One region of the Brevibacillus sp. SIMBA_040 genome, then DNA from elsewhere that is predicted to be linked to it. Evidence: riboswitches for the same ligand, from Rfam matches in the RefSeq annotation. Region 1 holds a riboswitch; the other holds the start of a gene.
The links. A riboswitch is a leader RNA that binds a small molecule or an ion and turns the genes downstream of it on or off. The one in region 1 is predicted to bind cobalamin.

Region 1 (7,645 bases):
AACGACCACCTAAAATAGAGATGCTTGGACCATTCCATAAGCACCTTCTTGAAGTCATGTGGAAGCTGGATGCCTAGCTTTTCTTCCACTGAAAGCATTTCTTGAATGGTTGTAGGGTCATCTGCAGTGAGCTCGATGATCTGGCCATTCGTTATTTTTATACGTTCAAGTATGGAAGTCCATTGTACGGTAAGGTAACGAATATTCATTCTCTCCTCCTGCTACATATTTCTTGTGACAGAACCTACAAAACAAGATCAAAAAAATACACACACAAAATCTCTTATCTATTTTGGTGTGTAAGGTGGAGTGCTATTTTGTTTTATCAAGCTATTTTGGTGGCTAAAATTTAAAATCGTCGTCAGAAAGCGGCTCTACATTCAGTGTACGAACATAGCCATTGCCCTTTTTCGAGAAGAAGTCATGCTGCTTGGTATGCGTACGGATGCCGTTTAATACGATTGGATTGACTTCTTCGTCTGGGAAAAATGGATCTAGTCCCAAATTCATCAACGCTTTGTTCGCATTGTAACGGACATAGGCCAAAACGTCGTCAGCAAGTCCAATTTCGGTATAGAGCGATCTCGTATACGCCTCTTCGTTTTGATGCAATTCTTGCAGAAGTGCGTACAGCTCCTCTTTCACCATTGACTGCTCAGCGACACTCAGACGCTGATACACTTCCTGAGCGAGTACACCCACATAAAGTCCATGAATGCTTTCATCGCGCACGATTAGGTCAATGATTTCGCCACTGCTCGTCATTTTTCCTTGTCCTGCCAGGAAAAGCGGATAGAAAAAGCCGCTGTAAAACAAGTAGCTTTCCAAAAACACGGATGCCACCATCGCCATATATAAATCCTTCTCGGAATGAATCTCTTGATAACGTGTAGAGATGAGTGCAGCTTTCTTTTGCAAATAGGGATTTTTTTCCACCCAGCTGAAAATATCATCAATTTCTTCGGTTGCAGCAAGTGTGGTAAAAATGCTGCTGTACGATTTGGCGTGAATTTGCTCCATCATGCCCATAAAAGCGAGGACAGCTTTGCGCTGCAGTCCATCGACATGCTCCATGATTTTGGGCATTCCCACTCCGCCCTGTACGGTATCCAATAGGGTGAGGCCACCTAACACTTTTTTATAGGTATCCCGTTCAGCAGCGCTTAGCTCCATCCAGGACATCTTGTCGTCAGAGAGCGGGATTTCGTCATCGGTCCAGAACTGCATAATGCTCTGGTTCCAAAATGTCATTGTAAAATCGTCGTCCGGCCTGTTCCAATTGACAGCTTTCATGTGGCGTTCCTCTTCTCTTTTTACTTACAGTTTTCTTCGTTAAACTACACACCCACACCCTACTTGCCCTCTTTCTTCCTAAGGTTCGAGAGAGCAGCAGGGTGTTTGATTGGTTTTAAACGGCGCAGCTTATGCACTCTTCTACAGTCAAATGCTTCGTGCGTGTGTAGTAGAGCGACTTGAGTCCTTTTTTCGCCGCGTAGATGTAGTAGCGGGCAAGCTCGCGAGTCGAGATGTTACTGTTCACATGCAGTACCGTTGAAATCCCTTGGTCCACATGCTCCTGAATTTCAGCGATCAGATCAATGACTTTAAACTGATCGATCGAGTAGGCCGATTTATAGTAAAAATAGTTTTCCTGTGACAAATACGGCATTGGATAATACGTCGTCGAGTTCGCATACGTTCTCGTTTCGATATGCTCGACGATTGGCATGACGCTGGAGGTTGCATTTTGAATGTACGAAATGCTTTGGGTTGGTGCAATCGCCAGACGATATGCGTGATACAGCCCATGAGTTTGAACCTGTTGCTTCAAGTTCTCCCAGTCTTCGGTAGTCGGGATATACATGCCTTCGAAGAGCCGCTTTGCTTTTTCCGTGCGTGGCTGATAATCAGTGATTACATACTTGTTAAAGTACGTGCCCTTTGCGTATTCCGATTGCTCAAATCCATGGAATGTTGTTTCTTTCTTTTTCGCAATCATCATGCTCATTTCGAGTGAATAATAGTTCATCATCATGAAAAAAGTCCGAACAAAATCTTTTGCTTCTTCACTCTCGTACGCGATTTTGTTCTTCGCCAGATAGCCATTCAGATTCATGGCACCAAGCCCGACAGAGTGCAGCTCGCGATTTGCTTTTTGCACACCTGGTGCATTTTCTACCTTTGTCATGTCACTGACTGCTGTGATGGCTTCGATGCCTTCGTGGACGGACTCTTTAATCATTTTGCGTTCCATCACGTTTGCAATATTAAGCGATGCCAGGTTGCAGCTGATATCTCGACGAATCACGTCCATTTCTCCGTAATTCATGATCGAGGAGGTTTCCTGCAGCTGGAAAATTTCCGTGCACAGGTTGGACATCTTCACTGCCCCAATATCTTTCAAGGCGTGATCGCGGTTCGCATTTGTTTTATTCATAATGTAAGGATAGCCGGATTCCATCTGGATCATGGCGATTTTCGTCAGCATGTCCCGTGCGCTCATCACGACTTTTTTCTTGATTCGATCGTTGGCAACCAGCTCATCGTACATCTCGTCCAGATCCAGATCATCCAGATGAACTCCGTATTCCTTGTACACCGAGTATGGAGCAAACACAGTCAAAGGCTTGTTTTCCTCAGCGAGCTTGTAAAAGACGTTCGGAACGATGAGGCCAATCGACAAGGTCTTAATCCGCGACTTTTCATCGGCATTAATTTTTTTACAATCGAGGAATTCATTAATATCCCAGCCAAAAATGTTGTAGTATGCCGCTCCCGATCCTTTGCGTTGTCCCATCTGGTCCGCATAGGAGAAAGCATCCTCTAGAAGCTTGAGTACAGGCATGACCCCTTTTGCTGCACCCTCGACACCTTTGATCGGCTCGCCGCGTCCGCGAAGCTTGGACAGGTTTACAGCGACTCCACCGCCGATTTTGGACAACTGCATGCACGTTCCCAAAATAAAGTTAATCGAGTTCAACGAGTCATCCATTTCAAGCAAGAAACAGGAAACCATTTCCCCCCGTCGACTTTTTCCTGCATTCAAGAAAGTCGGAGTTGCTGGCTGCAGTCTTTGATCCATCATGGAAACCGTCAAACGTTTGGCCAGCTCGAAGTCCCCTTGGCCCAAGGAGAGTGCGACAATCGCTACCCGATCCGAGTACTGCTCCAAATACATGGATTTGTCGTTTGTTTTCAACGCATAATCTTTATAAAACTTGGAGATGGCCATATACGATGCAAATTGAAATGAAGCGTCTTTTGCCAAACGGAAGACTTCCTCTACCTGCGAAGCTGTATACGTAACGTAGACGTTTTCGTAGTAGTCATTTTCAATCAGGTAGTCCATCCGTTCTTTAATACTTGCAAAAGCCAAGGTTTTCTCCTCAACTTCTTTCATGAAATCTGCAACGGCTTCACGATCCTTTTCAAGCTGAAAAAATCCGTCTTCTCCACGCTGCATCAGTTGGTTGTTCAATTCAATATGTCGCAATTGCTGCCACCCCACTCGTAAAATGTTCCACATCTCGGCCTGTTCCCGATAATTCAAATTTAGATATTACCGGAACGCCGTAAAGATTTGCAATCGTATCTGCACTTTTGGCAAAGCTTTGACCCCAGTTGCGGTTCCCGCTTGCCGATACGCCTCGCAGCAAGGAATGATTTGTTTTTAGAAATGTCGTCACTTTTTCAGGTACTTGTCCAAATCCGGTCGTGTACGTAACCAATATGAACGGTTCATCCAATATCATCTCAGGATTAATTTCCACATGTGGCAAATCGATCTTTTGGACAAATCTGCGTACATTCCCTGTTTTTGAATCAAAAGCAATTAACATATCCCTCATCCTTTACTGCGTATGTATACTTTCTGTACAAATGAAAAACGCATCCGACGATTAAAATGTCGAATGCGCATAATGATACTTGATCATATCAATTCGCATGCGAATTGAGCGCTCGAACACTTCCCTATCTTCCGTAGGTACTACAGCGTGTCAACGGCTAGGCAGGTCTCCTGGCTCGGGATCAAACGTTCTATTACGCCTTCCCGATCTTTCCCATCTGATCAGTGGCCTTTCCTCGAATAGAACTCTCTCATTACAGTGGCGGGACCGCGTCGGATTCTAACCGACTTCCCTATTAAGTCTGCCAAATCTAGTTGGCAAACACCTCTCCGCATCAATATGTAGTTGGTAAAACTTACTTTACCTCAATATGTCGTAGTAGTCAAGCATAATGAGCAAGAGTTGCTACATTAGCGATTCTACTAGAAAATTAACGGCTGAGACGATCAATACACCTTGACCTACCCCACTTAAAAGCCCTGTTATGATTCGAATCTGATTGGTTGATTCTCGCCACTTCCCAAACTGCGTGATGCCGTCCACTAGCATCGGCACCTGCATTAGGAGGCCTACATAAAAAGGCAAGGGCACCAAAAAAAGCGCAGGTAGAAAAACGTATCCAAGCAAGATGGCCATACACCGTGCGCATAACGGAAAAGGTTTGCCGTTCAAATAAATAGAACGGGACGGCAGGCGATGACAGGGAATAAACGAGAGAAAGGCTAGTCTCTTGTCTACTTTCATGAATGACCACCGCAATCCAGGCAATCCGGCGTGTGACATTCCAAGCACGGAATGTCAGGCATACAGTCGCAGCTATTTCTCACCCTCGATTTATACCTGTTGTACATCAACAACAATAAGCCCAGGCCGCTCAGGATCAGCACAGTTCCCCACAAAAAGACTCTATTTGCGAGCAATACAATACCAGCAATTACGCAAATGATAACAGCCATAAGTAGTAGATAAAACATACCAGATACTCCTTGTGCCTTTACTATCACATAATCAAGACATATAACCGTTAGCATATCCTTTTGAGCGAGTATTTACTTAGGGCAACGCAAAAAAACCGCCCACACGCTGCAGGCGGTGTCTCGTTTGGCCCCTTACGAATTACTGAAGGGAAACCACTTTATTGATTTGGGGTAGTTCTTCGATAGCGGATACAACATTTGGTGTAATTTCTTCATCCGTTACAGAAATGAGCAAGGCATTCTTCCCCTTTTGCTCTCGGGATACATTCAGCTTGGAGATATTGATCTCGAAATCAGCCAGCTTTCTCGAAACATCGTAGATAACACCGGGATAGTCGGTATGATGCACCAAAAGTCCATGCGCCCCTGGAGGGATGCGGCAGAAGCAGTAGTTGATTTCACTAATATAAACCTCACGCCAGTCCTGTGCTACCGTATATTTATTCGCCCCTACACGAAGCACAGCGAGATGATTGGCATATTCTCCGGCACTGTTTTGAACCGGTACACGCTCACCTAGTCCGTCTAATAGTTGTTTTGTGATTTCTTCTCGATTTTCATGAGTCAGGATACTGATAGATGCTCCCGACAGATCAGGCTCCAGTCGTCTAATCAACCCTGCAAGCTCACGCAATCCAGCAAATTGGGTCATGGCGATTCCTCTCTCTCCCAGTCGATTTTTCTTACGTTAGGGAAGAATCCACTCTTCCGGTTCTTTTTTTATAGAGGAGTGGTTCTCAGAGCGGAACCACGCAGTCAGATTTTGCCCATCCTTGGTATAGTAAATGCGATAAATCGTATTTCCTTTCCCGCTCTTTTCGAATGGACTTTCATCTACCGGAACTATGGTAATGCCTTTGGCGGCGATCTCTCCACCTTGTTCCTTGATCACTTGCTGAATTGTCGTCATATGCTCTTCATTTGTCGACGACATACCGAGAACTGCTACAATTGCTAATAAAACGGCTCCTGCTAAAAATGAAGCAATAACGATTTTCGACTTTTTCGTTGCATCCACCAACCAATTCCCCCGTCAATCTATTTCTCTTTATCATTCAGACGTACTTTATCAATTGTTCCTCCGCCCAAACAAACCTCTCCGTCATAAAACACGACCGCTTGGCCCGGAGTAACTGCTTTTTGGGGTTGATCAAACACGACTTCAACCTGCTGATCGTCTAGTATATGAACCGTGACGCCCTGATCAGGCTGGCGATATCGAAACTTCGCCGTACAAGTAAAAGTAGACGCAGGCTGCTTGGCACTCACCCAAGAGATATCAGTTGCTAGCAAGCTAGTGGAATACAGTCGAGGATGATCTGAGCCTTCGCCGACGATGAGAGCATTACGCTCCAGGTCCTTATCCACAACAAACCATGGCTGCCCGCTTGTTCCGTGGCCGCCTCCAATACCAAGACCTTGGCGTTGTCCTAGCGTGTAGTACATTAACCCATCGTGACTACCGATAACTGCACCATCCACGGTTTCAATATTGCCTTGCTTTGCAGGGAGGTAATTTTGCAAAAAGTCACGGAAGTTTCGTTCGCCAATAAAGCAAATCCCTGTACTGTCCTTTTTCTTGGCAGTGTAAAGTCCCGCTTCCTCTGCGATTTTACGCACTTCCGGCTTTGGCAGATGACCGATCGGAAACATCGTTTTCGACAGCTGCTCCTGCCCCAGCACGTTTAAAAAGTAGGTTTGATCTTTGTTATTATCTGCACCACGGATTAGCTTGTACTCTCCGTCGATGTGCTTCACTTGGGCGTAGTGACCCGTCGCAATATAATCGGCTCCCAAATCCATTACTTTGGCCAGCAGCTCGCCGAATTTGATTTCGCGATTACACATGACGTCAGGATTAGGCGTACGGCCTCGTTTATATTCATCCAAAAAATACTGGAATACTTTATCCATGTATTCTTTTTCAAAGTTTACGGTGTAATACGGAATGCCGATCTGTTCACAGACGCGCCGGACATCCTGGAAATCTTCTTCCGCCGTGCAGTGGCCGAATTCATCGGTATCATCCCAGTTTTTCATGAAGATGCCGATGACGTCATATCCCTGTTGTTTGAGCAGGTAAGCCGTCACGGAGGAGTCAACGCCGCCGGACATGCCGACAACGACGCGTGTATCTTCTGGTCGTTTCATGGTCTTTCTCCTCTTTTTTCAGATTGTACCATTAACAGATTACCATGTTTCACAAAACAATTCATGTTTTGTTGCACTTTAAACAAAAAACGCCTGTTGCTTTGAGCGCAACAGACGTTTGCAGTCCTATGATTGCTCCGAGGCTTCGTCCTGAATTTCCGAACGAAATCCGTCAATACTCTCTTCTCGGCGTTGATTCTTCGCTTCCATGTTCGCTTTTTCCTCTGCTGAAATCTCGCCAGCATGAGCAGAAAGGTAATCCTCTGATTCGCGAATACTCTCTTCCGTATTTTGCAGCATTTCTTGCAGCTTCTCTACGTTGTCTGAACGATCATCCGGTTTTGGCATGTAATTAGCACTCCTTCGCATCACAATATGTAGGTACTACCCCATACATTGTGCGCGATACTGGAATGATTTATGTATGTATTAGAAGCGTATAGAAGCTCCGAGCTTCCAATGTCCGTCTGTTCGTAGCATCGATTTGATATCGATGATCGCTTCATGATTGAGTGGTCCATAGATGTGCGGGTAGAGCAAACCATCTTTTGCTTGCTCATACTTAATTGGAGAAGTGGTTTTTGTCTCGTCCACAACGAGCAAAAGCAGCTCCCCGTCAAAGGATGGATAGACGCGATCCGCTACAATCTCAAGCAGCTCGTCTCCTTT
Region 2 (7,645 bases), on a different contig from region 1:
GCTCTCCGATTCACGTCAGTATATTCAAAAAGCACCGTGGACCGTTATTTTCCCAGGTCTCTCGATTATGCTGACGGTGCTCGGTTTTAATCTGATCGGTGATGGCTTGCGCGATGCACTAGACCCTCGAATGAAAAATTAAGAGAAACGTAAAAAGACAGGAGGGGATCGGCTCTCCTGTCTTTTTTCTTTTATTGCATGAAATCACGGCACAGCTGGTTAAAGGCAGGTGCAGCGTGAGTGATAACTTGGTGATGAACACGTGGGATGTACAGAAGGTTGGCCTCGGGCAGCTGCTTTTTTAACAGCTGAGCGTACGGCAGCATCTGTCTATCTTCTTTGCCGTATACGAGTAAAGCGGGCATGCGCAGCTCGTCCAACCGCTCTGTACAGCGATAGCGATGACCAGCTGCATAAAGAGAGGCAAGACTGCGGGCATCTGTTCGACTGGCATGCTCGACCCATTTGGCATGCATAGCAGGATCGGTTACATGAGAGGATGCAATTGAGCGGGCAAGAAGTGGAATACCGTGTAGCCAGGACATCGTTTGTGCCATGAAAAACCGACCGTGCAAATAGAGATCCTTTACTTCAGAAAACGCACTGACCAAAATGACACCTTTTACTTTCTCAGGATAACGGAGACAGTATTCCAAGGCGATCGATGCTCCTTGGGAATAGCCCAGAATGTAAGATTTCTTAATATCCAGCTCTTGTGTGAGCTGATTCAAATAGTCTGCAAGCTCGCCAATGGAAAAACGCCCTCCAAATGAGGAGCTTGATCCATGTCCGGGCAAGTCTGGCACGATGAGCTGGTAAGTATCAGAGAGAGCATCCTGATAGCTGAAATTCATAGAGCCGATGCAGGGGGCATGAATACATAAAACAGGAGTGCCTTTGCCTGAGAGAGTACATGCAAGCTGACCGTTTTTTAGCTGTACCACAACTTGTTCCACAGATCATATTCACCTCTTTCATATGTTCTCCAATACATGGCAAAATTTTTACGAGAACTCTTCTTTTTTTTATGAGGAAATGTTATCCTCGCAATAGAATATTAGGCGAAAGCAGGGTGAAGTAAGGTGACAAAGGTATTTCAAGAGCGCATTTCGAAGCTGCATGATTTTTTGACGAAGCAAGAGCTGGACGCGGTGCTCATCACCTCTCCCAAGCATGTATATTATTTGACAGGCTTTTTTACAGATCCACATGAGCGCTTTTTGGGCTTGGTCCTTCCTGTGCAGGGCGAACCAGCCTTGATCGTACCAGCACTTGATCGTCAGGCAGCGTCGGAGGCTTCATCCGTCCAAAACATCTACACACATACAGATACGCAAAATCCGTACGAAGTATTAAAACAAACACTGCCAAGCGGTTTGTCTAAGCTCGGTATCGAAAAAAGTCATATGACAGTCGAGCGATTTGAAGCGATGGGACAAGTTGTCTCTGCTACTAGCTTTGTAGACGTGGAAGCACCGCTTCGCGAAATGCGCTTGATCAAATCCGCTGACGAGGTTGAGCGGATGAAGCACGCTGTTGTGCTCGTTGAAAAAGCACTGACAGAGACGCTGAAAACCGTGAAGATCGGCATGACCGAAATGGAGATTGTCGCTGACCTGGAATACCAGATGAAGCGTGTAGGAGCAGAGGGTCCTTCCTTCTCCACAATGGTTTTGGCTGGGGAAAAATCAGCTTTGCCACATGGAAATCCTGGAACGCGCGAGATTCAAGCAGGGGATCTGCTCCTGTTTGATATCGGGGTAGAAGCTGATGGGTACGTCTCTGATATTACCCGTACATTCGCAGTTGGTGAAATTAGCGAACAGCTTCACGAAATTTACGAAACGGTATTGGCAGCCAATGAAGCAGCGATTGCCGAAGTTCGCCCGGGCGTAACCTTTGCGCATATCGACAAAACCGCACGCAATGTCATCGCGGCAAAAGGCTATGGGGAGTACTTTATTCACCGTCTGGGACATGGACTCGGCATGGATGTCCACGAGTATCCTTCTGTGCATGAGCAAAATGAGGAGATACTTCGCCCAGGGATGGTTTTCACTATCGAGCCAGGAATTTATTTGCCAGGCGTAGGCGGCGTCCGTATCGAGGATGATGTGGTCGTAACCGAGACAGGGGTAGAAGTATTGTCGAGCTTCCCGAAAAAATTGACTGTAATCGGTTAAATTGCACGAAATAAACAACTTCATAAGCATTTCATGGTGCTGACTGGACGTATCTAATACGTCCCCTCAGCTTAATAGGGAAGACCGGTGAAAAACCGGCGCGGTCCCGCCACTGTAACGAGGAGTACCTAGCCAAGACCCACTGTTTCGTCTTATTGGAATGGGAAGGAGGCTAGTGTGCGACGATTCGTAAGCCAGGAGACCTGCCATGAAATCAGATACAATCGACCCACGAGGATGGGGCAGATGTGGAATTTAGGCATAATTCTAGAACTAGGCACAAAAAGCCAGATCTATAGCTGTGTCCACGTTTGTCAAGCACCTCCCGATTGAGAAAAAAGGGGGGTGCTTTTTTGTGCGGAAAAGGGGGTTGAAGAAAAGAATTGCAAAAGCATTAACGCACGCGTATAGTGATAAAAGTAAATAAAACGTAATGATTACGATTCGCAAAAATTAATTATCATTTCAAATCCATAAAGAGGGGTTAAGCAAACATGAAAAAAGTTTTACAAGGATTTTGGATTGCAGCAGTAATGGCGCTGGTACTCATTGTTTCGGCTTGCGGTTCTGCTGCACCAAGCACGACTGAGTCGAAAACGGGAACAGAGCAGGCTGCTAAAACGGAAACGAAGACCGAGCAGCCTGCTGGCAATAAGTCTGTCACTATCACGACAAACGGCATTGAAATGACCTATCCAGAAGCGCCAAAACGTGCGGTTACCTTAAACCAACACGTGACGGAAATCATGCTTGCACTGGGTCTTGCAGATAAAATGGTAGGAACAGCATATTTGGACGATCAGATTTTGCCTGAGCTCAAGGAAGCGTACGACAAGGTACCAGTGTTGGCCGATAAATATCCAAACAAAGAAGTGCTGATGGCAGCAAACCCTGATTTTGTCTACTCTGGCTGGAAGAGTGGTTTTGGTGATAAAGGAGTAGGCTCTATGGAGGATTTGGACAAGGCTGGAATCAAATCGTACCTGCAAGAGTCATCCAATAAGCCAGGCCCAACCGTAGAAGATGTCTTTGCAGATATTCAAAACATCGGTAAGATTTTCCGTGTTGAGGATAAAGCCAATGAATTGATTGGAAAAATGAAGCAGGAAATGGATCAAACAGTGAGTAAAATCGGTTCTGTGGACAAGCCGTTGCAGGTTTTTGTATATGATAGCGGAGAAGATAACCCCTTTACAGCAGCGAACAATTACATGACATCCCTGATTAAAATGGCAGGCGGTAAAAACGTATTTGATGATATTCAAAAGGGTTGGGCAGAAGTTAGTTGGGAAGAGGTTGTCAATCGCAAGCCTGACGTGATTGTAGTCGTGGACTACGGGGACAAAACGGTAGATCAGAAAAAGAACCTTTTGCTGACGAAGCGCGAGCTGGCAGATATTCCAGCCATTCAAAATAAAAGATTGATCGTCTTGCCACTGTCCGCAGCATCAGAGGGAGTTCGCGCACCGATTGCACTGAAAATCCTGGGAGAAGGGCTCTACCCGGACAAATTTAAATAAAGAGTTCTACTAGAGGAGGGAATGACTCTGCATCGGATCAAAATGCCTCTCATTATCATCAGCCTGCTAGTCGGGCTGGTGCTTTCCATCACGATCGCTGTCACCTTGGGCTCTGTAGATATCAAGCCTGCGACGGTATGGAAAATTGCCTTGTCGCAAGTTCCGGGAGTGGGTCAGTGGATTCCCATTGATTGGTCAAAGGGTGAGCAAACGATCATCTGGGATATTCGTTTTCCAAGAGTACTGCTAGGGGCAATTGTAGGAGCAGGCCTTTCGGTAGTAGGTGTAGCTATTCAGTCTCTTGTACGAAACTCACTAGCAGACCCGTACATACTGGGAGTTTCTTCGGGTGCTTCGGTTGGCGCCACACTGGTTATTCTCTTCGGAGCCTTCAGCATGTTTGGGCAATTCGCCCTGTCACTTGGAGCCTTTGCAGGTGCGCTTTTGTCTATCCTGTTGATCTTTTCCCTATCGCGGATCGGTGGACAAAACTCGACAGTACGTTTGCTTATGTCGGGGATCGCGATCTCGGCCATTCTGTCAGCAGTTACCAGCCTGATCATCTTTTCCGCACCGAATGAGCACGGTATTCGGTCCGTTCTGTTCTGGATGAGTGGTAGCCTGGCGGGAGGAAAATGGGAATACCTCACAATTCCGACGTTAGTCGTGCTGATCTGCCTGTTTGTATTGATGGCGCAATATCGCTCGCTCAATGCGATGCTGATGGGGGAAGAGTCTGCGGGAACACTCGGTGTCAATACGGTCCAATTCCGCAAGCAGCTTTTGATGATCACAGCTTTGCTGACTGGGGTGATCGTTGCGATTAGTGGAGCCATCGGGTTCGTGGGGTTGATGATGCCGCATATCGTGCGAGTAGTCGTCGGATCGGATCATCGCCGTGTCCTGCCTGTAAGTGCTCTATTTGGAGCAATCTTTCTGATTTGGGCTGACTCCATTGCACGGCTAGCCTTTGCTCCAGAAGAGCTGCCGATTGGGATCATTACGGCTCTATGTGGCGGACCGTTTTTTATCTGGTTGATGCTGCGCAATTCATATTCCTTTGGAGGTAGCGGACGATGAAGCTGGTTGCGGATAACTTATCAGTCAATCTGGAGAAGAAAACGATCCTGTCCAACGTGGGGCTTGAGGTCGCAGCTGGTGAGTTCGTTGGACTGATCGGGCCAAATGGCAGCGGGAAATCCACACTGCTTAAAAGCATCTATCGTACGATGAAGCCTCATGCGGGGTGGATTTCGCTGGACGGAGACGATGTATATAAGCTGTCCGCCAAGGAAAATGCCCAGCGCATGGCTGTTGTCCGTCAGGAGTCTTCGATCGAATTTGATTTTACTGTGATGGAAATTGTCTTGATGGGGCGCGCACCTCACAAGCGGCTGTTTCAGCAAGACACAGAAGCAGACCACGACATTTGCGAGGAAGCGCTTGTACGGGTTGGCATGGATGCCTATGCAAATCGCAGCTTTTTTAGCTTGTCAGGGGGAGAAAAGCAGCGTGTATTGATTGCCCGCGCGCTCGTGCAGCAGGCTAAATTTCTCGTCCTGGACGAACCGACTAATCACTTGGATGTTCGCTATCAGCTGCAGGTAATGGATTTAGTCAGGGCGCTTGGGATCACAGTCTTGTCAGCTTTGCATGATCTCAATATCGCTGCGATGTACTGTGATCGTTTGTATGTGATTAAAAAAGGGGAGATCTTTGCGAGTGGAACTCCTGAACAAATTTTGAGTCCGCCATTAATCCGTGATGTATTCGGTGTGGAGACCGAAGTGACAACGCATCCGATTACGGGAAAAAAGCATGTGTACTTTTTTTCGGAAGCTTTTAGAATCAAGCAATCACCGCAGGAGGTGTCCAAAGCATTATGAGTGTGTATAGCTGCACGGTATGTAAGTTTCGTTACGATGAATGGCTGGGTGATACGAAAAATGGCGTCCCTCCTGGGGTGCCTTTTCCACATTTGGCGGGGTCTGTTTGTACGACCTGTGGCATGGAAGGAGAGGGGCGACATCAGCCACTTTCTGAAACGAAGTACGCCGGGCTGGAGGCAACCTACTATGATCAGTTTGCGGGCAAGGCCGGAATTGCCTTTTATCGCGACTGGCTGCTTCAGGAAAACGAAAAAAGTCCAGTCTCGGTGCTAGAGCTCGGGGTAGGAACAGGACGAATTGCCATCGAGCTCGCTCGAAATGAGCTGCCTGCATGCGGAGTGGATTGGAGCCCGGAAATGCTTGAGCTGGCGGAGAAAAAGAAGCGGCGTATGTTGAAGAAAAAAGAAGACCTGCTGGAGCTGATTGAGCAAGATATGCACGAGCTCGATTTAGGGCGGACGTTTTCCCACATTTTGCTGCCGGAGGGGATCTTTCAGCAAGCCATCTGTAGGGAGCAGCAACGACAATTGCTCGGAAGAATCAGGGAGCACACAACGGAGGATGGCGTTGTGGCGATTGATTTGCTTTTGCCGCCTTTGAAAGACAAATGGTCGTTTTTACAGCGCAAATATGTATTTCCAGATCGCATGGTTTACCAGCGGGTGGAGGGAGAAACCTCGCTGTCTCAGCAGCAGTTTCGTTATACACTTACCTATGAGACGTTTTTGGAACAAGTCGAGCAGCATCGGTATCGTGTTGAACGACAGCTGGCATTGCTTGTGCCGGGGGAGCTTTCGCTTCTACTGGAATCAGAAGGCTTTCAGGTCATCAACAGCTTTGAAAATGTTCCGCGCAGCCAACAAATAGATCGGGATTTGCAGACAGACGGCTATGACATGGATCGCTGGCAGTATGGAGGCTATCCTTTTGCAGAACTGACTGTCTCTGCTGGGACAGCTACTCGCTGGACCATTTTTGCCAAAAAAATAAATCGCTGAGCCTTGTAACAAAATGGTGTCTGCCGCATCTAACCAGTAAGAAACCAAGTGAAGGAGGACACTTCCTTTGGAGAAATTGCAGCCTACGCTAGATGCTGCATTCGAGCAAATCATGCGGGAATACGGGACGCGTGTGCTGCGGCTTGTTACTTTTCTGGTGAAGGATAAAAATCTGGCAGAAGACATCACTCAGGATGTATTCGTGAAGGTGTACCGCCATCTTCCGGGGTTTCGTCAACAGAGCAGCATCCATACGTGGGTTTATCGCATTGCTGTAAATGAATGCAAAGGTTTTTTACGCTCCTGGGCATTTCGCAACCTCCTGTATAGTGCCTGGATCAAAAAGGACGGAGAAGTGTCTACCGAGCACCTTGTGCTGGACCAAGCCGCACGAGATCAATTAGTCGCTCACGTTCTGGAGCTTTCCCCGCCCTATCGCAGGGTAATCGCTTTGCACTATTATGCCGATTTGTCGATTGCCGAAGTAGCCGAGGTTCTTTCTGTATCAGAAGGTACGGTCAGGACGAGGCTGACTCGGGCGCGACAGCAGCTCAAAAAGCGAATGGGAGATGGGAGGGACTGGGAGTGGACGAGACCAAATGGCTCGAGCAGTTAAAGGAGCGGGCGGATCGAACGGTGCTGCGGGACGTACAGTTTACATCCGCTATGGAAGAGAGAGTTCGTGAAAAAATCAGGAAAAAAGCAGGCTGGAGACCGCTTTTGGTACCTGCTGTAGCCGTTATCTTTTGCTTGATCTTGTGGCAAGCCTTGCCCAAAGAGGTGGGAAATGACCAAGCAGCGAAGCCTGGGACAGTGATGAATTCTACACCTAGCTTGCTGCCAGGTGGCGTATTGGAAACCCCGGTGCTTTGGAAGCCATCGACACCAGTGAAATCTACTTATCAAAACCAAACCTTCACCTACCTGGGAGAGAAGCCTGTTCGGATCATTACCGACGAAAAAGGCTTTTATGAAGGGCAGGCGCAGCGCATCGTCTGGTTGTTGGATGAGACCACAGCTTCTACGGTAGAGATTGTTGCCTATAGCAGTGAAGG

Region 2: linked by a shared signal. The riboswitch ahead of SB752_RS23640 (ABC transporter substrate-binding protein) and the one ahead of nrdI (class Ib ribonucleoside-diphosphate reductase assembly flavoprotein NrdI) in region 1 are both predicted to bind cobalamin.

What each region holds. Positions count from the first base shown of each region.
Region 1 covers NZ_JAWRXI010000025.1:33,539-41,183, forward strand. Annotated here, with positions in the region: gene SB752_RS28600 (SMI1/KNR4 family protein) at 1-209, opposite strand, end outside; gene nrdF (class 1b ribonucleoside-diphosphate reductase subunit beta) at 343-1,293, opposite strand; gene nrdE (class 1b ribonucleoside-diphosphate reductase subunit alpha) at 1,409-3,493, opposite strand; gene nrdI (class Ib ribonucleoside-diphosphate reductase assembly flavoprotein NrdI) at 3,480-3,839, opposite strand; cobalamin riboswitch at 3,992-4,192, opposite strand; gene SB752_RS28620 (DUF2085 domain-containing protein) at 4,254-4,592, opposite strand; gene SB752_RS28625 (ACT domain-containing protein) at 4,965-5,477, opposite strand; gene SB752_RS28630 (hypothetical protein) at 5,514-5,843, opposite strand; gene mnmA (tRNA 2-thiouridine(34) synthase MnmA) at 5,864-6,976, opposite strand; gene tlp (small acid-soluble spore protein Tlp) at 7,103-7,324, opposite strand; gene SB752_RS28645 (DUF952 domain-containing protein) at 7,406-7,645, opposite strand, start outside.
Region 2 covers NZ_JAWRXI010000016.1:67,025-74,669, forward strand. Annotated here, with positions in the region: gene SB752_RS23625 (ABC transporter permease) at 1-142, shown strand, start outside; gene SB752_RS23630 (alpha/beta fold hydrolase) at 192-956, opposite strand; gene SB752_RS23635 (M24 family metallopeptidase) at 1,083-2,183, shown strand; cobalamin riboswitch at 2,201-2,408, shown strand; gene SB752_RS23640 (ABC transporter substrate-binding protein) at 2,678-3,703, shown strand; gene SB752_RS23645 (FecCD family ABC transporter permease) at 3,746-4,783, shown strand; gene SB752_RS23650 (heme ABC transporter ATP-binding protein) at 4,780-5,589, shown strand; gene SB752_RS23655 (methyltransferase domain-containing protein) at 5,586-6,590, shown strand; gene SB752_RS23660 (sigma-70 family RNA polymerase sigma factor) at 6,658-7,206, shown strand; gene SB752_RS23665 (hypothetical protein) at 7,176-7,645, shown strand, end outside.